Regions from separate parts of the Brevundimonas sp. GCM10030266 genome, predicted to be linked through region 2. Evidence: predicted binding sites of a transcription regulator. Region 2 holds the regulator's gene; the other holds the start of a gene.
What was found. Region 2 encodes HrcA, which represses chaperone genes, less so after heat shock. Its sites were predicted from a motif close to GTTAGCANTCNNNNNNNNNGANTGCTAAC; they were not measured.

Region 1 (15,158 bases), 110 kb from region 2:
GTCGCTCGGGTTCATGGCCGCCGCCTCCAGTCCGGTGTTCTCCTCCATCGCGCGGGAGATCATCGGACTGATCAGAACCAGCGCCTCGGCGCGACGTTCCTTGCTGCCGTCCAGCGCGAAGCGAAGCCGCCCGCTGAAGGCCCGCTTGAAGGCCCGCCTGGCGTGCGTCAGCGCCAGCTTCAGCTTGCCGGTTCGCATCGCCTCCCGCGCCGGCGCCCACAGGGCCGGAGAGCCGAAGATGGCGGCGCAATAGAAGGACTGGGTGAACTCGCCGTCGGTCACCTCGCCGCCCGCCACAGCCTGGGGCGCGCCCTCTTCCAGCGCCCGACGCAAGGCCAGCTTCCAGTCGGCGGTGCCGTACAGCGCCTTGGGCAGCATGTTCATGGTGCCGCCGGGCAGGGGGGCGACCAGAGGTCCGTCCGGCCCGGCGCGCGACGCGATGGTCCCCGCCGTGCCGTCGCCGGCCAGCACGAACAGGACGTCCGGATCGGCCTCCAGCGCCTTGTTGATCTGGTCGTCGAACTGGCCGCCTTCCAGCGCCACCACAGACGCCTCACAGCCGTACTCGGCCAGAATGGCCTCAGCCTCGTCCGCGGCGCGCGGCCCGACACTGCCGGACAGCGGGTTGACCAGCATGATGACGCGCGAAATCGCGGCATGCGGGGTCAGCGCATGCGTTTCGGCGACCCCGTCCGGAGCCGGAGCCGCCATGTCTTCAACCTTAGCCATTGTATCGCCCATGCCGCCCGAACGCCTCGCGTCTGCGAGAGTTCCGGCGATCCGGGCGCAGGCCTACTTCTTGAGCTCTTCCGTCGCGGCGGCGGCGCCGGCCTGAACCGCATCGCCGGCCTTGCCGGCGGCGGCGCCCGCGGTGTCGACCGCTTCATCGGCGACTTTCGGCGCCTCGCCCCGCACCGTCGCGACCCCGGCGGCGATCCAGCCGTCCATGATCGCGCCGCCCTCGGCCAGCGACCGCTCCTTGACGCCCAGCACGGCCGTCAGGACGCCGAACACGGCCAGCAGGGTCACCAGGATGCTGGCCAGCGGATTGGGCCCGCGGCGACGCTTCTTGCGCGCCCAGATCGGACTGTGATCATCGGCCGTCATTCGAGCCGGTTCGGAAAAACGCATACGAAACCCCCGTCTGCACCCGTTTCCGGCGTAGCCCTCCGCCACGCCGTCGCCAAGCCTAGTACAGGCTTAACCTTGTTCACAGGGCCGGGAACCGCCACGCTTATCCAGCGTTCTCACCCCATGGGGGAAACCCGAGGGATGAAGGAATAGCATTATGAAGAAGGCGATCATCGCGATTGCGGCTGTCGGCATGATGGCTTCGGCCTGCGCCAGCGACGGCTACGGAAACGGCTACGGCACCAACGAAACCGTCCGCCAGGGCGCCATCGGCGCCGGCATCGGCGCTGTCGCCGGCGCCATCATCGGCAACAATGTGGGTGACGGCAACGCCGGCACCGGCGCCGCCATCGGCGCTGTCGTCGGCGGCGCCGCCGGCGCCATCCGCGGCTCCTCGCAGGACCGCGCCAACCAGCGTCGCTACACCGACAGCCAGGGCCGTTATTACTACTGCTACGATGGCCGTCAGAGCGAATGCTACTGGGAAAACGGTCAGCGCCGCTACTGATAGTAATGGCGAAAGCCTGAGTTCAGGGGCGGCTTGTCGGAAGGCGGGCCGCCCTTTTTCATGCGCCGGCGGGGGCTGGGCGGGTTGAGAGGGGTTGGAGATGAAGCGTTTCGTGGTGATCGCGGCGGGTGCGGCGGTTCTGGCGGGTTGCGGCTGGACGCCGGGGATGCGGGACCGAAGCGCCGTGGTGGCGGAGGTCTCGCCGTGCGTGACCAAGCGGTTCGATGTCTATTTCGCGGAGAATGAGGCGCGGCTGACCAATGCGGCGCTGCAGGCGATCGGCCTGACCGCGACCCAGCTGCAGAGCTGCGACATCCGGCGGGTGCAGGTCGTCGGCCTGGCCTCGGCCACCGGCGACGTGGCCGCCAATCTGAGCCTGTCCGAGCGCCGCGCCATCGCCGTGGCCGAGGCGCTGGTCGCCGCCGGCTGGCCGAGCCCCGCCTTCGAGCTGGGCGCCGTGGGCGACGCCGGCGCGACCACCGCCGCCGGGGCCAACGAGCCTCTGCGTCGCCGCACCGAGGTGGTCGTCGAGGCCTCGCCCCGAAGCTGATCAGAAGCTGATCCGGCGCCGATGAGGCGACCTGCCGCTGTCGCCGACGGTGACGGCGGGGGGTCCGGGCGGCTAAGGTCGCCCATCCTCACAGAGAGACCGTCGCGTGCGCCGCCTGTTCCGCTTCCTGATCCTGCTGACCCTGCTGCTGGCCCCGGCCGGCATGGCGGCCGCCCAGACGACAGGCCAGACCAGCAGCCAGACAGGCCCCCAGCGCACCGACGAGATCGAGGCCGAACTGGTCTCCATGAGCAGCTGGGCGACGCCGGGAGGAACCGTCGTGGTCGCCGTCCGTCAGGCCATCGAGCCGGGCTGGCATACCTATTGGCGAAATCCCGGCGATTCCGGCGGGCCGACGACCCTGGACTGGACCCTGCCGACCGGCGTCACGGCGGGCGAGATCGTCTGGCCCCTGCCCGAGCGGCAGCGCCTGCAGGGACTCGTCAACTACGGCTATGAGGGCGCGGTCTATCTGCCCGTGCCGATCGAGGTGCCCGCCGACGCCCGCCCCGGAACGACCCTGCCCTTGCGGGTGAAGGCGCTGTTTCTGGTGTGCAGCGACGAGATGTGCATCCCGCGTGAGCTGACGCTGGGCCTGGACCTGCCGGTTCGCGAGGGCGCCGCGCCGCAGGACAGCGCCCACGGCACCGCCATCGCCCGCATCCTCGAACAGGCCCCGCGCCCCGCCGGCATCCGCGCCCACGCCACGCTTGAGAACGGCGTCCTGACCGTCACCGCGACCGGCGGCCCTCTGGCGGGCAAGGATCCGGGCGCGAGCTATTTCTTCCCGTTCGAGAGCGGTGCGCTGGATCACGCCGCCGCCCAGAGCGGATCGTGGGGACCGGAGGGCCTGACGCTGGTCCTCTCGGCGGGCATGAAACTGGCCTCCGCCGGCCTGACCGGACCGGTGTCCGGCGTGCTGGCCACCTCTCACGGCGCCTTCGAGATCACCGCCGAGCCGGGTCCGGCCCTGACCGGCGCCACCGGATCAGGCGATCTGGACCCTCTGGACGACGCCGCCCCGACGCCCGCGCCGGCCGTCGCCGGAACAGGATGGGCCGTGTTCGGACAGGCCATGCTGTTCGCCCTGATCGGCGGTCTGATCCTGAACCTGATGCCCTGCGTCTTTCCCATTCTGGCGATGAAGGCGGCGGCGCTGGCGGCCTCGGCCCATGACACGAGGCGATCGCGAACCGACGGCCTCGCCTTCCTCGCGGGGGTGCTGGCGACCTTCCTGCTGCTGGCCGGCGTCCTGCTTGGCCTGCGCGCTGCGGGCGAGGCGGTCGGCTGGGGCTTCCAACTGCAGTCCGCCCCGGTCACGGCGGGGCTGGCCCTGCTGATGCTGGCCGTGGCGCTGAACCTGTCCGGCGTCTTCCACATCGGCGGCGGGCTGCAGGGTGTGGGCTCCGGGCCGCTGTCGCGCCTGCCCGGCGGCGTCGGCGCCTTCTTCACCGGCGCCCTGGCGGTGGTGGTCGCCGCCCCCTGCACCGCCCCCTTCATGGCCTTCGCCCTGGGCGCCGCCCTGCTGATGCCCTGGCCGATGGCGCTGGCGGTCTTCCTGATGCTGGGACTGGGTCTGGCCCTGCCTTATGTGGTGGTCAGCCTGAGCCCGCGCCTGCTGGCGAAGCTGCCCCGCCCCGGCGCCTGGATGGAGCGGCTGAAGTCGTTGCTGGCCTTCCCGATGTACGGCGCCGCCCTGTGGCTGGCCTGGGTGTTCAGCAACCAGACGGGCGCCGAAGGGCTGGGCCTGCTGTTCGTCGCCGGACTGGCCGCCGCCGCGGGCCTGTGGCTGATCGGCGCCGGTCAGGGCGAACGGGCGCTGGGCCGCAGAGGGGTGATCCACACCATCGCCGGCGCCGCCCTTCTGCTGGCCGCCCTGGGTGCCGCGACCCTCGCCGCCCGCGCGCCAGTGGAGGCCCGGGACGGATCGTCCGAAGACGGAACATCCGGTCTCGCGTCGTCGCCCTGGTCCGCAGAGGCCGTCCAGGCCGCCCTGTCCGAGGGCCGTCCGGTGCTGGTCAATTTCACCGCCGACTGGTGCGTGACCTGCAAGATCAACGAGCGCACCTCCCTGACCACGCCGGGCGTGAAACGGGCGATGGACGAGACGCGCGCCGTCTATCTGGTCGGCGACTGGACGCGACGTGATGACGCGATCACCGCCGAGCTGCAGCGCCACGGACGCTCGGGCGTTCCCCTGTACCTGTTCTATCGCCCCGGCCAGACCGAGCCGGAGGTGCTGCCGCAACTGCTGACCGAGGGCGTCGTCGTCGAGGCCCTGAACGAAAGCGCGAACCCGTAGGGAGATGTCGATGACGAACCCGGATATCGAAGCGGCCCTGCGGAGAATTCTGGACGCCCAGTCCGACATCAACGCCGCCCTCTCCGAGGACGATCTGGATCCGGGCGCCGACGAACCGGTCGACCCGCCGTCGCGCCTGCAGCACATCGACGGCGGCTGTCCCCGGCTGACGGCGGCGGACGTGGGCGGCCTGCTGGCGGTCACCTATTTCGGCTCGACCTATGAGGGCTGGCCCGAGGCGCTCGAGGCCCTCGCCGATCCGGCCGTCGCGCCGTGGATCGGCTCGCTGAAGATCGACGGGCCGGACGAGGGCGCCAACGGCATGGCGACCTGGGACTTCGCCTCCCTCATTGAGCGCGCACCCGCCTTCCCGCGCCTGACTCAGCTGACCATCCCCCAGTCGGACACCGGCGACCATAACCAGAAGGCTGTCGAGGACGACCAGTCGCCGGCCTTGCTGGCGCTGATGCCCCGACTGACCGATCTGGTCCTGCCCCAGCCGCCCGAGCCCGGCTTCTTCGACCTGGACCTGCCCGACCTGCAGCGCCTGCGCACCGGCCGGGACTTCCGCACGCGCGGCTTCATCGGCCGGCTGGCCGAGGCGAAGCGGCTGCCGCGCCTCTATTTCTTCGACTTCAGCGACTCCCTGTCGCCCGTCATGGAGGTGGAGCCCGGCGGTGACGCCGAGTGGAACTCCACACCGATGGAGGACTATCTGCGCCTGTTCCGGTCGTCGTTCATGGACCAGATCCGCGCGGCGCGCCTGCGCAACACCCGCCTCAGCGAGACCCAGTTCCGGGAACTGAGGGCCCTGCGCCCGGATGTTCAGTTGAGCGTCGCGCTTGACGCCCCTCACGTCTACGTCGCCCACTGGGGCGCGACCAACTTCCCCCATGCCCACCTTTTGCTGAGCTGAGCCATGATCCGATCGACCCTCGCCGTTGTCGCCCTGTCCAGCCTCCTGCTCGCCTGCCAGCAGCAGGCCGCCGCGCCCGCTGAGAAGGCCGAAGCCCCCGCCTCCTCACCCTCTCCCGCGCCGGCGCTGATGCCCATGCCGGGCCAGCCGGCCCCCGCCTTCACCCTTGTCGATGCGGACGGCGTCCAGCGCAGCCTGTCCGACTTCCGCGGCAAGGTGGTGGTGCTGGAGTGGACCAATGAGGGCTGCCCCTACGTCCAGAAACACTATTCCGGCGCCATGCAGGCCCTGCAGCGCGAGGCGGCCGAGGACGGCGTGGTGTGGCTGAGCATCATCTCCTCCGCCCCGGGCAAGCAGGGCTATGTCGAGGGCCAGGACGCCCGTGACTGGAAGACGCGGACCCGGGCGAACGCCGCCCATCTGCTGCTCGATCCCACCGGCCAGGTCGGCCGGACCTACGGCGCCAAGACCACGCCCGACATGCGGGTCATCGACCGCGAGGGGCGGCTGGTCTTCGTCGGCGGCATTGACGACAAACCGACCGTCGAGGTCGCCGATCTGCAGGGCGCGACCAATTTCGTCCGCTCGGCGCTGGACGACGTGATGTCCGAGCGCCCGCTCCGCACCGATCTGGCGGCGCCCTACGGCTGTTCGATCAAATATGCGGACGAGGACGCCTGACGCCCGCCGTCACGCAAACCCCTGACGCCGCCTAGACCGGCGGCGCCGGCGGGGCGGTGATGACCTCGACGTTGTCGTTCAGCAGGTAGTGGAGTTCATCCAGCGCGACCCGGCGTTCGGCCGGGGTGCCGGCGGTGCGGATGGCTTCGACCTTTTTGGGCATGTCTTCCGAAATGCCGCGCAGGATGCATTTCAGGTCGCCGTCGGTGCCGCGCTCCTTGAGGATCAGGTGACCCTGCATGTCGAGGGCGGCGAGGGCCGTGGTCTCGGTTTCAAACCGGCCGATCGCCTCCGGGGTCATGTACCAGTCCGGAGAAGACGCCAGGTTGGCCTGCCACTGGCCAACGACCGAGCGAAGGGCGCCCGCGCGGCTGATGATATCCGCGAACAGCGGCTCACCGGCGACCGAGACCGGCGCCCCGGCGGGGGCGGGCGGCTGCTCCGCCGCCAGCGCGACGTTCGGGTCGGTGAGCAGCAGGGAAAGAGCCAGGGCGACGCCGCAGGACATGGGAACCTCGGGGGCTAACCTTATTTGTTTCGACGAATCATGGATTCGCCGTTGAACCGGCTTACGCCTGACCCGTAAACGAGGGTTTACGCCTCCCCGCCCGTCCGACGCCGCCGAGATCGCCATGACCGCCCGCAAACAAGCCCTCGACCTGCTCCGCGCCGTGGCGCGCAAGGACGCCGGGGCGCGCATCGTCCACCATTTCGCCACCGACCCCGGTCGGGTGGACCGGATGAGCCTGGACGCCGCGGGCCTGTATCTGGACCTGTCGAAGCAGTCGTGGAGCGCGGAAGGCTTCGAGGCGGCGCTGGATGTGGCTCGCGCCTGCGATGTCGAGGGACGGCGCAACGCCCTGTTCGCCGGCGAGGCGGTCAACAACACCGAGGGCCGCGCGGTTCTGCACCCCGCCCTGCGCGCCGCCGAGGGCGCCGACTTCCACGCCCTGGGCGAGGCGGTGTCGAAGGAGGTCGACGAGACCCGCGACGCCATGTGCGAGTTCGCCACCGACATCCGTTCGGGCGCCGAGACGGGCGGAACGAAACAGCCGTTCACCGCCATCGTTCACATCGGCATCGGTGGATCGGACCTGGGCCCGCGCCTGCTGTGGGACGCGCTGAAGCCGCTGGAGCCGACCATCGACCTGCGCTTCGTCGCCAATATCGACCCGCGCGACATGGCCGAGGCCCTGGCCGGACTGGATCCGGAAACGACGCTGGTCGTGGTCGTGTCCAAGACCTTCACCACCCAGGAGACCCTGGCCAATGCGGAGCTGGCCAAGGCCTGGCTGGCCGAAAGCCTGTCGCCGCGCCGGATGGTGCGCCACCTGATCGGCGTCACCGCCGCGCCGGAGAAGGCGAAGGACTGGGGCTGCGGCCGCACCTTCGGCTTCCGCGACTGGGTCGGCGGGCGTTATTCGCTGTGGTCGGCGGTCAGCCTGTCCGTCGCGGTCGCCCTGGGCTGGGACGTGTTCGAGCGGGTGCTGGCCGGCGCCCGGGCGATGGACGAGCATTTCGTCGAGGCCGATCTGGAGAAGAACGCCCCGGTGCTGCTGGCGCTGGCGCAGATCTTTAATGTCGAGGGCTTGGGGCGCAACGCCCGCACCGTCGCCCCCTATGCCCACGGCCTGCGCCGCCTGCCCGCCTTCCTGCAGCAGCTGGAGATGGAGTCGAACGGCAAGCGGGTGAAGCGCGACGGCACGCCCGTCGACACCGCCACCGGCCCCATCGTCTTCGGCGAACCGGGCACCAACGGCCAGCACGCCTTCTTCCAGCAGATCCATCAGGGACCGACCGTGGTTCCCGCCGAGTTCGTGGTGGTCGCCCATACCTCCGCGGCCGCCATCGACGATCGCGAAGGCGATGCGCCGCTGTGGTCGAACGCCCTGGCCCAGGCCCAGGCGCTGATGGTCGGCAAGACGGAGAAGGACGCCCGCGCCGAACTGATTGCGGCGGGCGCCGATGAGGCCGAGGCGGACCGTCTGGCCCCGCACAAGACCTTCCCCGGCGATCGTCCGTCCACGACCATCCTGCTGGACGCCCTGAGCCCCGAAGCCGTCGGCGCCCTGCTGGCGCTGTACGAGCACAAGACCTTCGTCGAGGGCGTGATTGAGGACATCAACAGCTTCGACCAGTGGGGCGTCGAACTGGGCAAGGTGCTGGCCAAGGCCATCCTGAAGGATGTCGCCGCCGGCGAACCGTCGGCCGGGCTGGATCCGTCCACGACGGAGCTGATGAAGCGGTTGATGGTATGAGCGAAGCCGAAGACGATTTCCCCGACCTGCATCCCCTGATCGCCTTCGGGACGGGGATCATCGACGATCTTGTCACGCTCGATCTGGAGTGGGCGACCAGCCGGGCTCAGTACGACGCAGGGCAGGGCCAGACCGTCGATACGGTGATGACGGCGGCGCAGGCCATCATGCTGGGACGCGCCCTGATCGAGCGCGGCGAATTGGCGGCGGCTGCGGAAGCCGCCGAAGAAGGCTAGGCCGGCGGCTGCCACAGCTCGATGGCGTTGCCTTCCGGGTCGTGGATGCGGGCGAAGCGGCCGATCTCGGGCGAGGCGTCCCATTCGGGCTTGGTGATGATCTCGATACCGGCCGCCCGGAGCGACGTCAGCAGACCGTCCAGGTCATCGACGCGCAGGTTCAGCATGAAGGCCTTGTCGGCGGCGAAATAGTCGCTGTCGGCCTTGAACGGCGCGAAGACCGTCGGCCCGGCCTGCTGGTTCCACAGGAAGACGCCCGGAGGGGCGCCGACGCCCAGATGCTCCAGATACCAGGCCGCAAGGGCCTCGGGATCCTTCGCGCGGAAAAAGAAGCCGCCGATGCCGGTGACCGCCATGTGATGTCCTCCCTGTCCGACAGCACCCTGCGCCGGGATTAGGCCGGACGCCAGAGGGGGCGCCAGAGGGGGGCGTCAGACAGGAAAAAGGCGGGCCTTCGTTTCCGAAGCCCGCCTTCCTCGCCCACACGTCCGGCTGAACTCACGCGGCCGGACGGAAGGGTGTCTGATTACCAGCGACGGTCGTAGCGGTAGTCGCGGCGTTCATCGCGACGGTTCTCCCGGCGCCATTCGCGGTAGTCGCGACGTTGCTCCCAGCGCGGGTCGCGGCTGTTGATGCCGTGTTCGCGCTCCCAGTGGCCCTGGTTCCGGTAGCAGCGGCCGCCGCGGTAGTAGCCGCAGTCGTCGCCGCGGTTGCTGGCGGCGGCGCCGAGGGCCGCGCCGGCGAGGGCGCCGCCGATGGCGTAGGTGCCGTCGCCGTTGCCGATGGCCGCGCCGGCCAGACCACCGACGACCGCGCCGATCACGGCGTTGCGGCTGGTATTGTCACGGTCGCGGCTCTGGGCCTCGGCCGGGGCGGCGGCCATCAGGGTCATGGCGCCGACCAGGGCCGGCGTGGCGATAGCGAATTTCGAAAGCGTCTTCATGGTCGGCTCCTTTCAAACGGACCGGCGTCTCCGCCGGGTGTGTGGCCTTTATGGAGGGGCCAGCCTGAACAAGCCGGGAGGGGGCCGTTCAGTTTCGGTTCACCTTGCATAAATCGCTGTAATGTCGGCTGATGGCCGCGAAAGGGAGGCGTTCTGGGTGAAACGGCTGTTGGCGATCGTGCTGCTGGCGACAACGTCGGGCCTAGCCCTGACGCTGGTCGCCGCGCCCGCCGCCGCCCAGGTGGTGCAGCAACCCCCGCCGCCACCGCCTCCTCCACCGCCACCACCTCCGCCGCCACCGGCGCCGACCGAGGTCCGCATTTCGGCGCCGAGCGAGATCGACCCCGTGGCGACCATCCTGCGGCGCGAGGGCGATGCGAAGGTCGCCGCCGAGGCCCTCGTGGCGCTGGGCGTCGAACGCTATGGCGCGCAAGACGCCGCCGGGGCCGCCGCCGCCATCCGGGCCGCCGTCGAGGTGATCGAGACCCGGCTGGGACCGAACGATCGGGCCCTGGCCCATCCGCTGGCGACACAGGCCCGGCTGAAGCTGGAGAACGGCGATTACGCCGGGGCGCTGGCCGACATCGAGCGGGCGTTGGCCCTGACGGACCCGGCGGAACAGGCGACCCTGCTGTACGACCGGGGGCGTATCCTCGACGCCCTGGGCCGCAACGAGGAGGCCGAGGCCTCGGCCCGCGCCAGCCTGGCCTTGCGCCGCACCCAGCTGGGCGAGGTGCACGAGAAGACCGCCGACAGCCTGAACCTGGTCGCCAACGCCCTGACCGCCCAGGGCCGCCATGCCGAGGCCGATCCGCTCTACCGGCAGGTGCTGGGCATGTATGAGGTGCTGTACGGGCCGGACGACTTCCATGTCGCCATCGTGCTGTCGAACCTGGGCAACTCCCTGCGCCGCACCGGGCGGGCGCATCAGGCCGAGCCGCTTTACGTCCGCGCCGTGGCCATCGCCGAGGGCGCCAATGATCCCGTCCTGCTGGCCCAGTGCCTGACCAACTACGGCTGGTATCTGCATGTGACCAAGCAGGGCGAGCGGGCCGAGGCGCCGTTCCGCCGGGCGCTGGAACTGGCGCTGGAGATCGTCGGGCCGGACCATCCCTTCACCGGCAACGCCCGCGCCAACCTGGGCTACGCCCTGTCCGACCAGGGCCGCTGGACCGAGGCCGAGGCGCCGTTCCGCGAGGGGCTGGCCGTTTATGAGGCGGGCGTGGGCGCCGACAGCCCCGACCTGCTCGACACCCTGACCGGCTATGCCGCCGTGCTGGACCGGCTGGGCCGCGCGCCCGAGGCTGAGGGCCTGTACCAGCGGGCCCGGTCCATCGCCGCCGACCGCCTGCCCCCCGCCCACGCGACGGCGCTGTCGGGGACCGAACAGTACGCCGGCTTCCTGATCAACCGCGCCCGCTCCGACGAGGCGTTGGTGCTGGTCCGCGATGGGCTGGGCGATCTGCTGGGCCAGCAGGCCCGCGGCCGCGACTGGCGCACCCGCGTGCGCGGCGCCCGCCCCCTGTTCGCCCGACAGGTCGAGGCCGCCTGGACCCTGTCCGCCGCGACGGACTGACGCCGCCCGAATCCAGCCGCTGACGCTTGACGGTCGGGGGTCCGCCCCCTACTTGCCGCTCGCGTTGGCACTCTCACGGGTCGGCTGCCAAAACGGCGATCCGGCGCGGGTGCTTCCCATCATTTCAGAACGCCCCGTTCCGGGGGTTTACAGGGAGAAGTCCGATGGCGTTCCGTCCGCTCGGCGACCGCGTGCTGGTCAAGCGCGTTGAAGAAGAATCCAAGACCAAGGGCGGGATCATCATCCCCGACACCGCCAAGGAAAAGCCGCAGGAAGGCGAAGTTATCTCCGTCGGCGCCGGCGTCCGTGACGACAGCGGCGTCGTCCAGGCCCTGGAACTGAAGGCCGGCGACCGCATCCTGTTCGGCAAATGGTCGGGCACCGAGATCAAGATCGACGGCGAAGACCTGATCATCATGAAGGAATCGGACGTCCTGGGCGTCCTGAGCTGAGTGATTGGTGATGGGTGATTGGTGGCTGGCGCGACCGAGACCGGTTCGCCGCCGCCGCTGATCCCATCCTCACCAACCACCAAACACCAATCACCTCTTTCAAGGAGCAGCCGCCAATGGCCGCCAAGATCGTACAGTTCAACACCGACGCGCGCGACAAGATGCTGCGCGGCGTCAACGTGCTCGCCAACGCCGTCAAGGTCACCCTGGGTCCGAAGGGCCGCAATGTGGTGATCCAGAAGTCGTTCGGCGCCCCGCGCTCGACCAAGGACGGCGTTTCGGTCGCCAAGGAAATCGAGCTGGAAGACGCCTTCGAGAACATGGGCGCCCAGATGATCCGCGAAGTCGCGTCGAAGACGAACGACAAGGCGGGTGACGGCACCACCACCGCGACCGTCCTGGCCCAGGCCATCGTGCAGGAGGGCCTGAAGGCCGTCGCCGCGGGCATGAACCCGATGGACCTGAAGCGCGGCATCGACAAGGCGGTCACCGCCGTCCTGGCCGAGGTCAAGGCCAGCTCCAAGCCGGTCTCCAACAACTCGGAAATCGCCCAGGTCGGCACCATCTCGGCCAACGGCGACGCTGAAGTCGGCGGCCTGATCGCCGAAGCCATGGCCAAGGTCGGCAACGACGGCGTCATCACCGTTGAAGAAGCCAAGACCGCCGAAACCACCGTCGACATCGTCGAGGGCATGCAGTTCGACCGCGGCTACCTGAGCCCCTACTTCATCACCAACGCCGACAAGATGGAGGCCCAGCTCGAGGAGCCGCTCATCCTGCTCCACGAGAAGAAGCTGTCGTCGCTGCAGGCCATGCTCCCGATCCTGGAAGCCGTGGTCCAGTCGGGTCGCCCGCTGATCATCATCGCCGAGGACATCGAGGGCGAGGCCCTGGCCACCCTCGTCGTGAACAAGCTGCGTGGCGGCCTGCGCGTCGCCGCCGTCAAGGCTCCGGGCTTCGGCGACCGCCGCAAGGCCATGCTGGAAGACATCGCCATCCTGACGGGCGGCCAGGTCATCTCGGAAGACCTCGGCATCAAGCTGGAGAGCGTCACGCTCGACATGCTGGGCCGCGCCAAGAAGGTCACCATCACCAAGGACGACACCACCATCGTGGAAGGCGTCGGCGAGAAGGCTGACATCGAAGGCCGCGTCGCCCAGATCAAGGCCCAGATCGAAGCCACGACCTCGGACTACGACAAGGAGAAGCTGCAGGAACGTCTGGCCAAGCTGGCCGGCGGCGTCGCCGTCCTGCGCGTCGGCGGCTCGACCGAGGTCGAGGTCAAGGAGAAGAAGGACCGCGTCGACGACGCCCTGAACGCCACCCGCGCCGCGGCTGACGAAGGCATCGTCCCGGGCGGCGGCATCGCCCTGCTCAAGGCCTCCAAGGTCCTGGCCGACGTCAAGGGCGACAACGCCGACCAGACCGCCGGCATCGCCATCATCCGTCGCGCCCTGCAGGCTCCGATCCGTCAGATCTCGGAGAACGCGGGCGTCGAGGGTTCGATCGTCGTCGGCAAGGTGCTGGAATCGACCGACGCCTCGTTCGGCTTCAACGCCCAGACCGAAGAGTACGGCGACCTGGTCAAGATGGGCGTCATCGACCCCGCCAAGGTGGTCCGCACCGCCCTGCAGGACGCGGCCTCGGTGGCCGGCATCCTGATCACGACCGAAGCCGCGGTCGCCGACGCGCCGAAGAAGGCCTCGGCCGGCGGCGCCCCGGACATGGGCGGCGGCATGGGCGGCATGGGCGGGATGGACTTCTAAGCGGATCGAGGCGAGCCGAAAGGCTCGCCTCGGGACGCCCCGGCGAAGGCCGGGGGTTGGAAGTTCAGCGGTTCAAGCTGAGAACGAAGAAGGCGCTCCGGGAGACCGGGGCGCCTTTTTTTGGCGGATCTTTGGCTTTTACAGACAAGTATCTACGAGACCGCACACCCAGACCTGATGGAGAGTGGCGTGTATTTGAAAGAAAATGATGCCCGCGCGCGAGGCGGCGACACGACTGACTTCACGGCCGACATTGCAGCTCAACTGATTTTGATGATAGGTAACGCCGCTTTAGCACTGAAGGACCGCTACGACATATTTCTATCGCACTCGATGCGAGATGCTGGTTTGGTTCTGGGCGTAAAAAAGATTCTCGAGGCCAGCGGAAAAACTGTTTATGTTGACTGGATTGAGGATCCGGAATTGGATCGGAACGCGATATCTGTTGGCACTGCCGAGACGTTGCGAAAACAGATGCGCAAGAGCGATTCTTGCTTCTATCTTCATTCAAGACACTCACGGACCTCTCTGTGGATGCCATGGGAACTCGGTTTCTTCGATGGAATGAATGGAAACGTTGCAATTCTCCCCCTCATACCACCAAACGGGCATCTAGATTTCTCTGGTCAAGAGTATCTTGAGTTATACCCAAAGGTAGATTTCACAGATATTAGTTCTTCTCCAAACATATACATAAACAAGTCAGCCAAAACTGAAACTGCAGCCGTTTTCAAACGTTATGACGACTGGAAAACGGGAAACGACAAACTACGCCCCAGCGGTTGACTAGCCGCCCGACAGCCAACGCCTTAAAGGCGTAGCTGTGTTCGCTCGATGATCAAGGACCATCCAAAGCGGCTTGGGCTCACCGTTAATCTCACCCCAAACGATCCGATGGTAGAGGCCGAGATACTCCCACTCCGCCCAAGCTCGGTCATACGGATCGTCCGCCGACGGCAAGAGGGCTATAGTACCCAAGCTCTTATAGCCGTCTGCTACGCCGAGTTCCCACGGCACCCAGCGGCTTTCCTTGCTATTGGGGCTCACCAGCAAGACGAACCTATGAGTTTGCCGGATGCGAGACTTTAACAGACGTGCGGTCTCGTCGTTAGTGTAAGGAGGCATCGCAGGGTCTATCTCATCGAGATAAACTTTGGCTCCGTGGTTCTCGAGGAGAATTGTTGCGCCAAGGACGAGATCCTTATCCTTGCTCGAATGAGAGAGGAATGTTGAACCCGTCAGCGTTTGGCTAGACGCCTTACGACGCCGCGCAACCTGTTCATCCAGCTTTAATCCGGCGGCGGCAGAGCGCAGTTCATCGCGGGTGACATACTCCACCATGTCGATAGCTCAATCGACCTTTGATAGACGATTTATTATATCACCGATTATCGCCAGAAGAATTTCGGATGAGTTGTTAGGGTCTCCAAGTCGGTCAAGTTCATCATCTGTCGGCCTTGAAGCTCTGACACCGGTCGTTGGTATATCCGACCCACGAATGTTGTCGGCAATTGCTTTGGCAGCCCCCCCGGTAGCGCCAACAGGCAATATAAAAGCACCGGCCGCTCGGGCTGCTTCATACTCGGCAAACACCCCGTCGGCATCGACAAGGATGCCATCCTGCAGCTTCGCCCCACCGAGGAAGATCACCACTCCGGCATAGCGGGACATTTCGACGCGAAGCGCCGCCCACTGAGTCCGATCTGGGTCTTTGCCTTCTAGAGGCTGAAGAAACGGGCGCACGATGAGACGCCGGTCAAGATCCCACCCACCCTCCTGGCGGAGCGCATCGATGAAGCCGGCTATCGCTGCTGAACCTACAAGCACGCCCGATCCAGA
Region 2 (15,158 bases):
GTCAGTTCTGGCCGGCGGCCGAGGGAACCGACGCCATCTCGACGCCAGCGGCGACGGGCGCCTGCTGGTAGATGAAGCCGTTGGTCGGATAGACGGTCGTGCCGAGGTCATTGATCGGGTTGTACCAGACCTTCACGGCGGTCCAATCGTTGTCGCCCGAAACATCAACGACGGTGACGTTTTCCTCGACCTTGCCGCGGCTGCCGCCCCAGTTGGCGTGGGTGATGCGGATCACGCGGGGGGTCAGGACTTCGGAGACGACGGCGACGTGCCCGCGGCTCATGCGGCCGCTCGCCTCGAACGAGAGGACCGATCCGGTGCGGGGGGTGTTGCCGGTCTGGAAGCGCCCCTGCGCCTGACGCCACCAGGTCAGGGCGTCGCCGAAGATCTGGATGCCCGAGAACATGCGGGCGAAGGTCACGCACTGCCAGTACGGCTCTCCGGCGTTCGCTGCGGGGGCGGTGGCGCCCAGCACAAACATTCCGAGGGTCGCCGCAACTGCGGCGGCTTTGAGCCGTTTGAACATGCTGAGGCTTTTCCCGACTGCCGTTGAAACAAGCCGTAACCGATAGTGGGCGAGGGTTGAAGACCCCTTTACGCCGTCGGTGTGCGCGCTTCGGTCGCGGCTTGACCTGAGCCGTTGGGCTTGGCGAATCGCCGCAAAGCGGTGCGGGCAGGGCGTTCGACGAGGTGATAGGTCGCCATGGCCGCCACCGGAATGGCCGCGACGACGGCCAACCACACAATCATGTGAAAACGCTTGTCGTCGGCCCCGGTCAGGCGCGCGGCGACATTGGTCATGACCAGCAGGACCGGCGCGCAGACCATGTAGATAGAGTAGGAAATCTCGCCCAGATAGACGCCGAAGGGCGAGGCGAAGAGGCTGGCCTTCTCATTGGCCAGCGAGCCCAGCGACAGGATCAGCCCGCCCGCGAACAGGACGGTGACCGGATCCCACAGGCCCAGCGACGCGCTGATGATGACGCCCGCGCCGCTCAGCAGGGCGACCAGTCCCGCATGGGGGATCGGGGCGCGGCGATAGATAAGATACAGGGCGCAGCCCAGCAGGAAGCAGGGGACGATGCGCAGCGCGCCCCAGCGGAAGGTGGCCTCGGTCAGGGAGAAGCCGGCCAGCGGCTGGAAGGCGGCGTAGATGCCCAGCGCCACGATGGCCGCCAGAACGGTGGCCACGACCGGTCGATCCTTCAGTCGCCAGGCGACGAAGGCGAAGGCCGGGAAGGTCAGATAGGCGAACCATTCCGCCGAGATCGACCAGGACGGATGGTTGAAGGCCGACGACGGCGCCAGACCCCAGGCGTGGGTCATGGTCAGGTGGGCGGGCAGGGCGCGCCAGTCGGTCAGGCTCTCACTGACGGACAGGCCCGCGAACACCGCGCCGATCCCCAGCACGGCCATGCCGGCCAGCGTCACCAGATGCAGCGGATAGACCCGGGCGATCCGCGCCCACAGGAAGCCCTTGTGGGAATAGCGCTTCTCGCCGACCGCCTCGAGATAGACGTGGCTGAGGATGAAGCCGGACAGGACGAAGAAGACCTCGACGCCCAGATAGCCCTTGGTCACCAGCGTGGGCGTGAAGCCGACGTTCAGGTGCGGCCAGGCCGTGTAGAGCACCACCCAGGCGGCCGCGAGGAAGCGCAGCGTCGTCAGGGCGCGAAGATCGGGGGGTGTGGCCACGGGCGTCATGCCCGCGACCGTAACCGACCTGGAGTCTGGAAACCGTTAAGCGGCGCACTCCACCGGCTTGGTCTCGCCCGGTCCATACATGGCGCAGGAGCGGTCGATCTCGTCCTGGATCATCTGGCAGGGATTTGCCGGATTGCAGGGCGGGTGGCTGGCCGGGCTGACGCGGGTGCAGCGGCTGGCCAGGGCGACGGCGGCGGCCTCGCCCTGTTCGGCGGTGCAGGAGGCGGCCTCGGCCGGCGCCTCTTCCTGCGGCGGCGCATCGGCGGGCATGACCGGTTCCGGCGTCGCCGCCGTGGTCGCGGGCGCGGCGGGCTCCGCGCCCGGAGACGCGGGTTGCTGGTCGCAGGCGGCCACCATCAGCAGGGCGGCGGTCAACAGGATCGGCAGGCGCATCGTCATCTCCCCATGACGTGGAGAAACGACGATGCCGCGTTTTGGTTACCGATAAAAGCCCGTAACGCTGTCAGGCGAAATCAGCGACCCAGGGCCGCGCGCTGCAGGGCGAACAGCTCGCCGCAGCCGATCTCGGCCAGTTCGAACAGGCGGTTGAACTCGGCGCGCGAGAAGCCGCGCTTCTCGCCCGTGGCCTGGATCTCGACGATGGTCCCCGAGCCGGTCAGGACGAAATTGCTGTCGGCCTCGGCGGAGGAGTCCTCTTCGTAGTCGAGGTCCAGCACCGGCTGGTCGTTGCAGACGCCGCAAGAGACGGCGGCGACCTGGTCGAGGATCGGATCGGTCTTCATCACGCCCTCGGCGCGCAGGTAGTCGAAGGCCGAGGCCATGGCGACCCAGGCGCCGGTGATGGCGGCGGTGCGGGTGCCGCCATCGGCCTGGATGACGTCGCAGTCCAGGACCACCTGACGCTCGCCCAGCGCCTTCAGGTCCACGACGGCGCGCAAGCTACGGCCGATCAGGCGCTGGATTTCCTGCGTCCGGCCGGTCTGCTTGCCCGCCGCGGCCTCACGACGACCGCGGGTGTGGGTGGCGCGGGGCAGCATGCCGTATTCGGCCGTCACCCAGCCCTGACCCTTGCCGCGCATCCAGCCGGGGACGTTCTCTTCCACCGACGCGGTGACCAGAACCTTCGTATTGCCGAAGGTGACCAGGCAGGAGCCCTCGGCGTAGCGGTTCACGCCGGTTTCCAGCGTCACCTTGCGGAGCTGTTCGGGGGTGCGGTCGGAAGGGCGGGGCGTGGTCATGATCGGGGGTCCGTGGAAGCCGTCTTGGAAGAGGACGGGGCGCTGCTTATCCTGAAACCATGAGCCTGTCCCCCTCCACGCCCGGTCTGGTGCGCCTGCGTCCCGCGACGCCGGCGGATGTGCCCGTGCTGCAGGCCTGGGACCGGGAGCCGCATGTGATCGCCTGCTCCAGCGACCGGCCTGATCTGGAGGTCGCCTTTGACGGCATCGACTGGCCGGAGGAACTGGCCGCGGCCTCGCCTGTGAGTTTCCACCTGATCGCCGAGGCGGACGGTCGGCCCATCGGCGCCATGCAGGTGTGCGACCCGCATCTGGAGCCCAGCCATTACTGGGGCGAGATCGAGCCGGGCCTGCGGGCCATGGACATCTGGATCGGCCCGGCGGATGCGCTCAATCGCGGCTACGGCACGCAAATGATGACGCTGGCGATCGAGGCCGCCTTCGCCGATCCGACGGTGAAGGCGGTCATCATCGACCCCCTGAACACCAATACGGACGCCCATCGCTTCTACCGCCGGCTGGGGTTCGAAGAGGTCGGACGACAGGTCTTCAATGACGAGGATGATTGTCTGGTGATGAGGCTGGATCGGGCGGCGTGGGCGGCGAGAGGCGCGGCATGACCTTTCTGAACCCCTCCCCGACCCTGCCGGCGCTGGACCAGCGCGCGCGCGACATCTTCCGGCGCATCGTCGAAAGCTATCTCCAGACCGGCGAGCCGGTGGGGTCGCGGACGCTGGCGATGAGCGGGGTCAGCCTGTCGCCGGCCTCGATCCGCAACACCATGCAGGACCTGACGCTGGCGGGGCTGCTGGCCTCGCCGCACACCTCGGCGGGGCGGATCCCGACCCATGCGGGCCTGCGGCTGTTCGTCGACGGCCTGCTGGAGATCGGCGACATCTCCACGGAGGAGCGGCGCGAGATTGACGGGCGGCTGGCGGGGCGCGGCCGCAGCTTCGATGAGGCGCTGAACGAGGCCTCGTCCCTGCTGTCGGGTCTGGCGGGCGGCGCCAGCATCGTGGCCAGTCCGGTGCGCGACGCCGGGGTCAAGCATGTGGAGTTCGTGGCGCTGGGCCATGATCAGGCGCTGGCGGTGCTGGTCGGCGACGACGGCTCGGTCGAGAACCGGCTGATGCCGCTGAAGGCCGGGGTGACGCCCTCGACCCTGCAGGAGGCGTCGAACTTCCTGAATGCCCGTCTGCGTGGTCGCCCCCTGCATGAGGCGCGCACCGAGATGCGGACCGAGCTGGATCTGGCGCGGCGCGAGCTGGACGCGACGGCGGCGCGACTGGTCGAGGATGGGCTGGCCGCCTGGTCAGGCGGGGCGGAGCGAGAACGCGCGCTGATCGTGCGGGGCCGGGCCAATCTGCTGCAGGACGCCGGGGCGATGGAGGATCTGGAGAAGGTCCGCGTCCTGTTCGACGATCTGGAGCAGAAGGAACAGCTGATCGGCCTGCTGGACGGGGTGTCCTCGGCCCAGGGCGTCCGCATCTTTATCGGCGCGGAAACGCGCCTGTTCTCACTTTCGGGTTCCGCCGTGATCGCGGCGCCCTATATGAGCGGCCGACAACGGGTTCTGGGCGCCATAGGCGTGATCGGGCCCGCGAGACTGAACTACGCCCGTGTCATCCCGTTGGTGGACTATACCGCCCGGGTGCTGGGCCGGATGCTGGACGGACAAGAGACGTGAACGATACCCCCGACTACGATCCCGAAACCGAACTGGACGCCGACATCGGCGAGGCCGAAGGCTTTGGCGGCGAGGACGACCTGGCCCCGCTGGACGCCGTGATCGCCGAGCGCGACCAGTGGAAGGATCGCGCCCTGCGCGCCGTGGCCGAGGCCGAGAACACCAAGCGCCGGGCCGAAACCCAGAACAATGACGCCCGCGCCTACGCCATCCAGAAGTTCGCGCGCGACCTTCTGGTCGTGGCCGACAATCTGGAGCGCGCCATCCAGGCCGCGCCGAAGGAGGCCGACGGCGCCGCCGCAGGCCTGACCGAAGGGCTGGAGCTGACCCAGAAGGCCCTGTTCTCGGCCTTCGAGGCCAACAATCTGAAGCGCGTCGCGCCGGAGCCGGGCGAGGTCTTCGACCCGCACCTGCATCAGGCGATGATGGAGCAGCCGTCCGACACCGTTCAGGGCGGTCAGGTGATCCAGACCCTGCAGGCCGGCTACGCCCTGTTCGGCCGCACCGTGCGTCCGGCCATGGTGGTGGTCGCCGCCAAGGGCTCCGGCGCCGCGGCGGGCAATGCGGCCTATGCCGCCGCCCAGGCCACCGGCGGGAATTTCGACAGCAAGGCTTAACCCCTTCTCCCCTCCGGGGGAGAAGGTGGCATGCGGAGCATGACGGATGAGGGGGATGCTGGAAGCGGCGTCCCCCTCTCCAATTGCGGTGCGGATAGAGTCCCCCTCATCCCTCCCTTCGGGACACCTTCTCCCCCGAGGGGAGAAGGATTCAGCGCTTCAGCCGCGCCTCGAAGAAGGCCAGCAGCTTCGCCCAGCCGTCTGCGGCGTCGGCCGCGCGGTAGCTGTCGCGGTAGTCGGCGTGGAAGCCGTGCGGGGCGCCCGGATAGACGACGATGTCGCTGGCGGTCTGGCCGGCGCGGGCCAGGGCGCGGCGCATGGCCTCGACGCTGGGGAGGGGGATGCCGGTGTCGTTCTCGCCATAAAGGCCCAGCACCGGGGATTTGAGGTCATCGGCCAGATCGACCGGCCAGGGCTGGCCGCTGGAGATCTGTTCGGGGGTGGCGTTGGCGGCGGGGGCCAGACGGCCGTACCAGGCGACGCCGCCGTCGATGACGGCGAAGCGGGCGCAGGCCTGCCAGGTGACCTTGCCGCCCCAGCACCAGCCGGTGATGCCGACCTTGTCGCCGTCGGCCCAGAGCTGCTGGCTGACCCAGTCCAGCGTGGCCGACACATCGCCCATCACCTGCTCATAACCGGCCGCCGAGACGATCTGCATGATGCGGGTCATGTCGGTCAGGGGCGCCGGATCCTCGACCCGGTTGAAGAAGGCCGGAGCGACCGCCGCATAACCGGCCTTGGCCAGGCGGCGGCAGATGTCGCGGATGTACTCGTGCACACCGAAGATCTCGGACACCACGATCACCACCGGGAAGGGGCCGTCTCCCGCCGGGCGGGCGACATAGGCGGGCAGGTCGAAGCCGTCTGGCGCCGGATAGGTGACATCCGCGGTGACCAGACCCGCGCTGTCCGTGGTCACCGGAGCGGCCTGCGCCGCCAGGGCGGCGGGGGCGTAGCCGGCGAAGAACAGGCCTCCGACCGCGCCGGCGCCCAGCGTGCGGCGGTTCAGGATCATGTCTTCGGCCTGCGGACCTTCGGGGCGGATCAGCGTCATGGGCGGGCTCCGGTTTTTGAGGTGGCCGGACAGTGGGGGCGGCCCCTCGCGCCGTCGAGTCACGATTACCGTGAAGTCTGACGTTCGGCGGGACCGGCGCGGCGCAGGGTCAGGTTGATGCGCCCGCCACCCTCCAGCAACTGTGATGAGCCGGGCAGCAGCCTGTCGATCCCGTGCCGCGCCAGCCGCGCTGGGCCGGTCAGGGCGCAGACATCGCCCGACGCCAGACGGACGGAGCGGGTGGGCCCGCCGCCGGCCGGGCCGATGCGGAAGACGGCGGTGTCACCCAGCGAGACGGACAGCACCGGCGCGGTCAGGTCGGCCTCGTCCTGATCCTGATGCAGGCCCATCTTCGCCTCGTCGCGATACAGATTGACCAGACAGGCGTCCGGCGGCTCGGGCCAGCCGGTCAGGTCGCGCCAGAGGTCCAGCAGGACGGACGGGATCGGCGGCCAGGGCTGTCCGGTGACCGGATGGACCGGCTGATAGCGATAGCCGTCGCGATCTGACACCCAGCCCAGCGGCCCGAGGTTGGTCATCCGCACAGAAAAGGGGCGGCCGCCCGGGGTGACGGGGCGGTAGAAGGGGCTGGCCGCGACCGCCGCGCGGATTTCGGTCAGCAGCGCGGTCTGCTGCCCGGCATTGAGCGCGCCCGGCCACAGGCGGAAGCCTTCCAGTCCGGTGTCGATTTCGCGCGGCGTGGTCATGCGCGCCTGTTCTAGGAAGTCGGGAGGGCGGGCGGAAGGCGGAGGATGACGCGGTCCGGTCCTCCGGCTAAGCCTTGCGGATGATCCGCGCCCTGCTGTCCGCCGTCCTCGTCCTGACCCTGACCGCCTGCGGTTCGGGCGAGCCCGCGGGCGCCGCCGCGCCGCAACCGACGACGCTGGTCGTGCTGGACGCCGGCCAGGAGACCGCCGCCCTGGCGCCGAACAGCTCGATGCGTCTGGTGTCGAAGGGGGATGGCGAAGTCCTGCTGAGCGCGGGCTTCTTCAATCGCAATGAGATGGCGCGGGTCGGTCTGCCGGCGCGCGCGGCCTGGGCGGCGGATTCGCGACGCCTGTTCATCAACGACCCCGGCAATGCGGCGCTGGGCGTGGTGCGGGTGTTCGACGTCGCCTCCAACGGGCTGGGGACCGAGCGGACGGAAGCGCATCGCACCGCCGTGGCCGAACTGGTGCGGATGAACGGCTGCGCCTCCGCGCCCGAGGGCGATGTGGCCACCGCGGGCCTGGCCTGGGCCGGGGACGGGGCGCAGCTGTATGTCCTGGCGGAGGTGCGGCGCCGCACGGGCGACTGCCTGTGGGACAAGGTCTCCAGCATCATTGTCGTGACCGATATCGAGAGCGGGCGCCTTCTGGAGGCCCGCCCGCCGATGAGGCGCGGCGGCGTCATCCCGGGCTTGCGGGGATGTAACGCGGTTTTAAAGCGGCGCGTGCCAGAAGGCGCGCATGGAACGTCGCGCCCTTCTCGGTCTGGCAGCCGTCGCTGCCGCCACCGCCGCCTCTCCCGCCGCCGCCTCGGACGGGGGCGGCGGTTCGTCGGGGAACAGCTATCTCGGCCTGCCGACGGTGACGGGCAATGTCCGTCGCCCCGGCGGCGCGCTGGGCGTGATGACGGTCGAGGTCGGGGTGGATACGCCGGACGCCGCCCTGCGGACGCGGGTGGCCCAGTCGGCTCCGCGTCTGCGCGCCGCCTATGCCCAGGTGGTCCAGCAACATGCCGGAGCCCTGCTGCCGGGCGCGCCGCCGGACATCGAGCGTCTTGTCTCGGCCCTGCAGACCGCCACCAACACCGTCATGGGCCGCGCCGGGGCGCGCCTGCTGATCGGGACGGTGATGGTCGTCTAGGTTTCAGGCCCTAGGTTCCAGGTTCTGGGGGACTGGGCGCCAGACACGCCCTGAAACCTGAAACCTCGCGCCTAAAACCTAGTCCTTCGTCGGACTGACCTGCGACGCGTCGCCGTAGGTGAGGGCCAGGAAGACGTCTTCCAGATCCGGGTCCTCGGTCGAGATGTCGGCGATGGTGACGCCGGCGGCGCGGACGGCGGCGAGGACGTGCTCGACCGACGACTGGCCCTTCTTGTAGCTGATGGCGAAGGCGCCGTTCGGGCGGGGCACCACGTCAAAGCCCGGCACGGTCGGCAGGCCGTCCAGTTCGCCCTCGGGGGTCACCACCACATTGCGGGTGTCCAGACGGCGCAGCAGCTGCGGCGTCGGTTCGCAGGCGACCACCTGCCCGCGGTTCATGATGGCGATGGTGTCGCAGAGCTCCTGCGCTTCCTCGAGGTAGTGGGTGGTCAGCAGGATGGTCACGCCCTCGGCGTTGATCTTGCGGACGTACTCCCAGAGCTGACGGCGCAGCTCGACATCGACCCCGGCGGTCGGCTCGTCGAGGATCAGGATGGGCGGATTGTGGACCAGGGCCTTGGCCACCATCAGGCGGCGCTTCATGCCGCCGGACAGGGCGCGGACGTAGGCGTTGGCCTTGTCCGACAGGCCGAGCGCGGCCAGCAGTTCGTCGGAGCGGCGCTCACTGGCGGGCACGCCGTAGAAGCCCGCCTGCACCTCCAGCGCCTCGCGCGGGGTGAAGAAGACGTCGGCGACGATCTCCTGCGGCACCACGCCCAGCGCGGCGGCGGCGTCGCGCGGGGCCTTGTCGATGTCGCGGCCCCAGATCGAGACCGTGCCGCCGGTCTTGTTGACGATGCCCGAGATGATGTTGATCAGGGTCGACTTGCCCGCCCCGTTCGGGCCCAGAAGGCCGAACATCGAGCCGCGCGGAATGACCAGATCGACGCCGCGCAGGGCGGTCTTGGGCGGGGCCTTCTTGGTCCCGGCATAGGTCTTTTCCAGCCCCCGAACCTCGATGGCGTTGACGGGCAGGGCTTCGGTCTCGGTCATGCAGGCGCTTTCGGGTGTTTCAGGCGTCTCCGTTTGACGGTAAGGAGCGCGCGCGCATACCTATGTGCGCCTGCCCCAATCGCCAAGTCAGAGCCTGCCGAATGTCGTCGCGCCCCACCTCCGTGATCATCCCCCCGCCGGAAGAGATCGTGGTGACGACCAAGCGCGTCGCCTGCGACGGCGGCGGCGGCGCTCTCGGCCACCCGCTGGTCTATATGGACATGGGCGAGGACGACCACGTCGAGTGCGGCTACTGCGACCGCAAATTCGTGCTGGCCACCGCGAAGAAGGCCGGCGGCGACTATCACAGCCCCGCCGCCCGTCCGCCCGAGGCGCACTGACCGCTCGCTATGAGGCGGGCGCGCCGCCGCCCGCGGCGATCCAGGCGTCGACCTGATCGCTCAGCACATCCAGCGGCACCGACCCTGAGCCCAGCACCACCGCGTGGAAGTCGCGGATGTCGAAGCGGTCGCCCAGCACCGTCTGCGCGCGCTGGCGCAGCTCCATGATCCTCAACTCGCCGATCTTGTAGCTGGTCGCCTGACCGGGGCTGGTGATGTAGCGCTCGACCTCCTTCTGGATGTCGCGCTCGGACAGCAGCGAGTTCTGGCGGAAATAGTCCATGGCCTGTTCGCGGGTCCAGCGCTTGGCGTGCAGGCCGGTGTCGGTGACCAGACGCACCGCGCGCCACAGCTCGGTCGAGAGACGGCCGAAGTCCGAATAGGGATCCTGATAGAAGCCCATCTCCTTGCCCAGACGCTCGGCGTACAGGCCCCAGCCCTCGGCATAGGCGCCGTAGCCGCCAAAGCGGCGGAAGGACGGCAGGCCCTGCATCTCCTGGGCGTAGGCGATCTGGAAGTGATGGCCCGGCGCGCCCTCGTGATAGCTGATGCCCTCGATCTGGGGCTTCAGCACCTGGGTCATGTCCGACAGGTTCACATAGTAGATGCCCGGGCGTGAGCCGTCCGGGGCGGGCGAGTTGTAAAAGGCGATGCTGGCGGTGGCCTCGCGCCAGGCCTCGACCGCCCGGACCTCCAGCGCCGCCTCCGGCAGGTCGCTGAACCAGCGCGGCGCGGCCTCCATCACCTGGGCGATGAAGGCGCGGGCGTCGGTCAGATATTGCTCCTTGCCCTCCGGGGTGTTCGGATACTGGAAGCGCGGATCGGTCTTCAGCAGGGTGAACATCTCGGGCAGGGAGCCGGTGAAGCCGACCTGATCCATGATGACCTGCATCTCGCCCTGCAGGCGCGCGACCTCCCGAAGCCCGATCTCGTGGATCTGGTCGGCGGTCAGGTCGGTGGTGGTCGAGAGCTGGAGGCGGGCGTTGTAATAGGCCTCGCCGTCCGGAAGCCGCCACACGCCGCCGTCGCGGTCGGGCATCACGGCCGCCTGCTGCTGCACCTCGGCCAGCGCCGCCAGCACGCCTTCATAGCCGCGCTTCCATTCGCCGGTCAGGGCCGCGCGACCCTCCGCCAGCAGACGGTCCTTCGTCGCCTGATCGGTTTCCAGCGCGCCGATCTTGCGCTGGAAGTCTGCCCAGACCGGGTTGTCGGCGGCGTCATCGAACGGGGCGCCGGTGATGATGTTGCGCGTGTTGGCGATCGAGGGCTCGAACACGAAATTCGGGGAGATGACGCCCTTGGAGGCGCGGTCGCGCAGCTCGGCGGCGATCTCGCCCATCACCCGCTCGGAGGCGCGCAGGCGCGAGACATAGGCCTCGGCGTCCGACACGCTGGAGACGCGGTGGTTGTTGATCAGGAAGACGGGCAGGCTGGTGGTCGGATTGCCGTTGGCGGCGAACTGATAGCCCCAGTCGCGCCATTGGTTCGACAGCCGGGCCTGCTCCACCCCGTACTCGAACAGCCGCATCGACATCCGGCTGTCGGCGCTGAGCGTCGCCGGATCGAATTGCGCCTTCATCTGCGCCAGCTGGCTTTCGGCCAGGGCCAGCGAACGCTCGGCGGCGGCGTCGGTCGTGTCGTCCAGCTTGTCGTAGTCGGTCTTCAGGCCGAGCGAGGTCATCGTCTGCGGCGACAGGGCGATCCGCGCCTGCCAGGCCTGTTCGAAGAAGGCCGCCAGCCGGGCGTCCTCGGTCTGGATCGAGGCGTCGGCTGAAGCCGGAGCGGTGGTCTGGGCCGATGCCGCGACGGGCGCGCCCGCCAGAACGGCGACGGCGCAGACGGTGGAGACGAGCAGACGACGCATGGAAACCCTCCCGGAAACTGAGGGCGCGACCTTCAACGCTCGGGCGGGCCGGCGCAAGCCGTGGAGGATCAGTCCTTGCGGCCCCGGGCGAGCTCGGCGCTCTCGGCCTTCAGCGGCTTGGAGACCGGGCAGACCTCCTGGGCATAGCTGTGCAGCGTATTGGCCAGATGGTCCGGGACCAGGCTGTAGTGGACGTACTGGCCCTTCTTCTCGCTGGTCACCAGGCCGGCGTTCTCCAGCACGGTCAGGTGCTGACTGACTGCGGGCTTGGAGATTTCGAACCGCGCCGCGATCTCGCCCGCCGTCAGGTCGGTATGGGCGAGGTAGGCCAGGATCTTGCGACGGATCTGGGAGGAGAGGGCTTCGAACACACGCTGCATGGCTGCGACATTTAAGCGATTTGCGAACCACTTGCCAGCTTCGGATTTAAGAGATTAAGTGATGTCTTAAATATCTAACCGGTGACGGAGGGCGGCGATGAGGCGAGTGTGGAGCGGCATACGGGTCTTGCTGATCCTGATGGCGACCGGACTGGCGGCTGCGACCGGCTTCCTGCTGTTCATGCTCATCGGCGGGTTCTGGGGGCTGATGATCGGCCTTCTCGCCTTCCCGATCTGGATGCTGGGCGCGATGCTGGCGGCCGCGCCGGTCTGGCGGTTCATGCATGTGCGGGGCGTTCGGAGCCGGCAGGACTTTGTCCTGTCCGGCGGACTGGTCTCCGGGGTCGTCGCTCCGCTTGCGATGTACCTGCCGCTGGCCATGGCGTCGGGGACGTCGATCCATCTGTCGGCCATCTGGAGCCCGGCGACGTTCGTGATCGCGGCGGGGCCGGGGCTTCTGGCCGGCTACGTCCTGTGGAAGCTGGCCTACGGAAACCGCGTCCGGGGAGGGCTCCATGTCGCACACGCATGATGACCCCTGCGCGGTGAACAGCCTCGTCGAGACGCCCGGTTGTTCGCCCGTCGAGGGCCGGGTCGTCTGGGATCCGCTGCACTCGCTCTGGAACGGCGGGATGCTGGTCGGGGTGCTGGTGCTGGGGCCGCTGACGGTCAGTCCTGGCGCGGTGGCGGTGTTCGCCGTGACGACAGGCGGCGCCCTGCTGCTGGGTCATTCGGTCGGGTTTCACCGGCGGCTGATCCACGGCAGCTTCAAATGTCCGCTGTGGCTGGAGCATATGCTGGTCTGGATCGGGACCGCCGTCGGCATGAGCGGGCCGTTCTGGATGATCCGCACCCATGACCTGCGCGACTGGGCCCAGCGTCAGTCGGACTGCCACGACTATCTGGCCCACCGGCGGCCCATGCTGATCGACGCGATCTGGCAGATGCATTGCCGGCTGGAGCTGGCGTATCCGCCCGCGTTCGATCTGGGCAAAATCGGGCGGGACCGCTTCTATCGCTTCCTTGAGCGCACATGGATGCTGCAGCAGGTTCCCATCGCGGGCGGCCTCTATCTGATGGGCGGCTGGGGCTTTGTGGTCTGGGGCGTTTGCGCGCGGGTCTCGGCCTCGGTGGTCGGCCACTGGTTCGTCGGCCATCTGGCGCATCGGCGCGGGCCGCAGAGCTGGCTGGTCGAGGGCGCGGGGGTGCAGGCGCACGACGTGCCCTGGGCGGCGATCCCGACCATGGGCGAGGCCTGGCACAACAACCACCACGCCTTCCCCGGCTCGGCCCGCATCGGCCTGTACCCGGGCCAGAGCGACTGGGGCTACCGCTTCATCCAGTTGCTGGAGAAGGCCGGGCTGGCATGGGACGTGCGCACCCCCGAGACGATGGGCGCGCGCAAGGTGCTGGTGGCGGCGGAGACGGGGCGATGAAACCCGAGTGGAGATCCATCGTCGCTGCGTTTCTCGCCGCTGCTGTCTCGGGGGCCTTTGTGTTCTCGCTCGAGACCGCGGCGTTGGTGGCGTTGGGCGAGTTGAGGCCGGGCGTGTTGGGCGCAGTGAGGGGGCTTGCCCAACTCCTGTTCTCGACCGTAACGGGCGTGCTGCTCGCATCACCGGTCTTTCTGATCGGACTGGTGGTCGTGGGTGGACCAGCTTGGCTGATCGTCAATGCCACATGGGTCCGGTCACGAATTGTGGCGACAATTCTGGGCGCCGGTCTGGCCGGAAGCGTGGCGACAATCATCCTGGCCTTGCTTGGGCTGGTCGCTGGCGGGGCGGCCGCCATCGGCGGAGCGGCGCTGATCCTGCCCGGCGCCGCCGCCGGATGGACCCTCCACCGCGTCGCCTACGGCCGGAACCCCAAGCCCTAGAACTGCCGCCAGCTGTCGCCAGGGTCGCGCTCGCCGGGATCGACGGTCTGCTGGCCCCAGGAGACGATCATCAGCACCTTGTGGCTGCGGATGCGGAAGTCGCCCGTCATCGGCAGGACCGCGCCCAGCGGGGCGCCGGTGCGCGGCTCGTAGAGGAAGCCCGAGAACTCGGCCACGCCGATCCGGTCACGCCGGCTGTAGATCGACAGCTCGGGGATGGAGACGACGTTCAGGCTCTCGTTGATCGGCACCCGCATCTCGGGCAGGCCGACGACGCGGCGCATCTGCTCCAGCGACAGGGCGCCGGCGCGCACCTCCATCACCGCGTCGGCCTCGGCCTTGTTCGGGGCGATGGCGTAACCGGCCTCGGACAGGGCGCCGCGGATGGCGCTGAGGGCGTAGGGCGCGCTCTCGGCCTTGAAATAGGTCTCGTCCACGAAGACCCGCGACCCGGCCGGGATCGGCAGGATCAGACCCTCCACCGCCCGGTCCGCCGCGCGCGAGAGCAGCAGTTGCTCGGTCGCGGTCCGGGACGGATTGGTCTCGGTGGTGGAGGCGCAGGCCGCCAGTCCCAGCAGGGCCAGCGGCAGGACGGAAAGGGCTTTCAAGATCACCAGCTCCCGGTGTTGGGCATCGAGGCCCAGGGTTCGGCGGGCGCCAGCGGCTCGCCTTCCTGCAGCAGCTCGATCGAGATGCCGTCCGGCGACCGTACAAAGGCCATGTGACCATCGCGGGGCGGGCGGCTGATCAGCACGCCGCCGTCGGCCAGACGCTGGCAGGCGGCGTAGATGTCATCGACCTTGTAGGCCAGATGGCCGAAATTCCGGCCGCCGGTATAGGTTTCCGGATCCCAGTTGTACGTCAGCTCGACCTCGGGTGACCGCTCGGCCTCGGACCGCGACAGGTCCTTGGGCGCGGCGAGGAAGACCAGGGTGAAGCGGCCCTTCTCGTTCTCCATCCGGCGCATCTCCTGCAGACCCAGCAGGTCGCACCAGAAGCGCAGGGAGGCGTCGAGGTCGGTCACGCGGACCATGGTGTGCAGGTAGCGCATGGCTTTCCGATCCGGCGGGAGTTGAGCGGAGGCGCGCCTTATAGCGGCGGATCGCCGCGACGGCGACTCAACTGGCGTTTCGGCGGATGCGCGGGGCCTCGGGATCGGCTAGACGCATGGTTTCGGCCTGTCGCCGGAGGACTGATGCTTCGCAAGCTTTATGACTGGGTCTTTTCGCTGGCCCGCAGCAAGCACGCCACCAAGTCGTTGGCGGTCGTGTCCTTCGCCGAGAGCTCCTTCTTCCCCATTCCGCCGGATGTCATGCTGGCCCCGATGGTGCTGGCGCGTCCGGAGCGGGCCTATTTCTACGCCACGGTCTGCACCATCGCCTCGGTTCTGGGCGGCGTCCTAGGCTATGCGATCGGCTACTATCTCGAGCCTGTGGGTCTGGCGATCCTGGCCTTCCTCGGCAAGGCCGACACCTTCGAACAGTCCAAGGCCCTGTTCCAGCAGCACGGCGCCTGGGTGATCCTGGTGAAGGGGCT

Region 1: the regulator HrcA is predicted to act here: its motif matches at 11,165-11,193, upstream of groES (co-chaperone GroES).

The regions. Positions count from the first base shown of each region.
Region 1 covers NZ_JBHTCY010000001.1:799,266-814,423, reverse strand. Annotated here, with positions in the region: gene ACFQQC_RS04295 (diacylglycerol/lipid kinase family protein) at 1-729, opposite strand, end outside; gene ACFQQC_RS04290 (hypothetical protein) at 793-1,107, opposite strand; gene ACFQQC_RS04285 (YMGG-like glycine zipper-containing protein) at 1,289-1,639, shown strand; gene ACFQQC_RS04280 (OmpA family protein) at 1,740-2,189, shown strand; gene ACFQQC_RS04275 (protein-disulfide reductase DsbD family protein) at 2,296-4,491, shown strand; gene ACFQQC_RS04270 (hypothetical protein) at 4,502-5,407, shown strand; gene ACFQQC_RS04265 (thioredoxin family protein) at 5,411-6,088, shown strand; gene ACFQQC_RS04260 (hypothetical protein) at 6,120-6,596, opposite strand; gene pgi (glucose-6-phosphate isomerase) at 6,721-8,346, shown strand; gene ACFQQC_RS04250 (hypothetical protein) at 8,343-8,582, shown strand; gene ACFQQC_RS04245 (VOC family protein) at 8,579-8,938, opposite strand; gene ACFQQC_RS04240 (hypothetical protein) at 9,109-9,525, opposite strand; gene ACFQQC_RS04235 (tetratricopeptide repeat protein) at 9,683-11,101, shown strand; gene groES (co-chaperone GroES) at 11,266-11,553, shown strand; gene groL (chaperonin GroEL) at 11,670-13,319, shown strand; gene ACFQQC_RS04220 (toll/interleukin-1 receptor domain-containing protein) at 13,509-14,105, shown strand; gene ACFQQC_RS04215 (toll/interleukin-1 receptor domain-containing protein) at 14,106-14,660, opposite strand; gene ACFQQC_RS04210 (SIR2 family protein) at 14,670-15,158, opposite strand, start outside.
Region 2 covers NZ_JBHTCY010000001.1:908,521-923,678, forward strand. Annotated here, with positions in the region: gene ACFQQC_RS04760 (CHAP domain-containing protein) at 2-526, opposite strand; gene ACFQQC_RS04765 (acyltransferase family protein) at 595-1,704, opposite strand; gene ACFQQC_RS04770 (hypothetical protein) at 1,741-2,097, opposite strand; gene rph (ribonuclease PH) at 2,178-2,903, opposite strand; gene ACFQQC_RS04780 (GNAT family N-acetyltransferase) at 2,963-3,523, shown strand; gene hrcA (heat-inducible transcriptional repressor HrcA) at 3,520-4,590, shown strand; gene grpE (nucleotide exchange factor GrpE) at 4,623-5,207, shown strand; gene ACFQQC_RS04795 (dienelactone hydrolase family protein) at 5,359-6,261, opposite strand; gene ACFQQC_RS04800 (alpha-ketoglutarate-dependent dioxygenase AlkB) at 6,327-6,968, opposite strand; gene ACFQQC_RS04805 (Tat pathway signal protein) at 7,710-8,108, shown strand; gene ACFQQC_RS04810 (ABC transporter ATP-binding protein) at 8,187-9,161, opposite strand; gene ACFQQC_RS04815 (zinc-finger domain-containing protein) at 9,263-9,502, shown strand; gene ACFQQC_RS04820 (DUF885 domain-containing protein) at 9,510-11,366, opposite strand; gene ACFQQC_RS04825 (metalloregulator ArsR/SmtB family transcription factor) at 11,435-11,746, opposite strand; gene ACFQQC_RS04830 (hypothetical protein) at 11,844-12,278, shown strand; gene ACFQQC_RS04835 (acyl-CoA desaturase) at 12,262-13,182, shown strand; gene ACFQQC_RS04840 (hypothetical protein) at 13,179-13,622, shown strand; gene ACFQQC_RS04845 (DUF6655 family protein) at 13,619-14,230, opposite strand; gene ACFQQC_RS04850 (VOC family protein) at 14,233-14,673, opposite strand; gene ACFQQC_RS04855 (YqaA family protein) at 14,818-15,158, shown strand, end outside.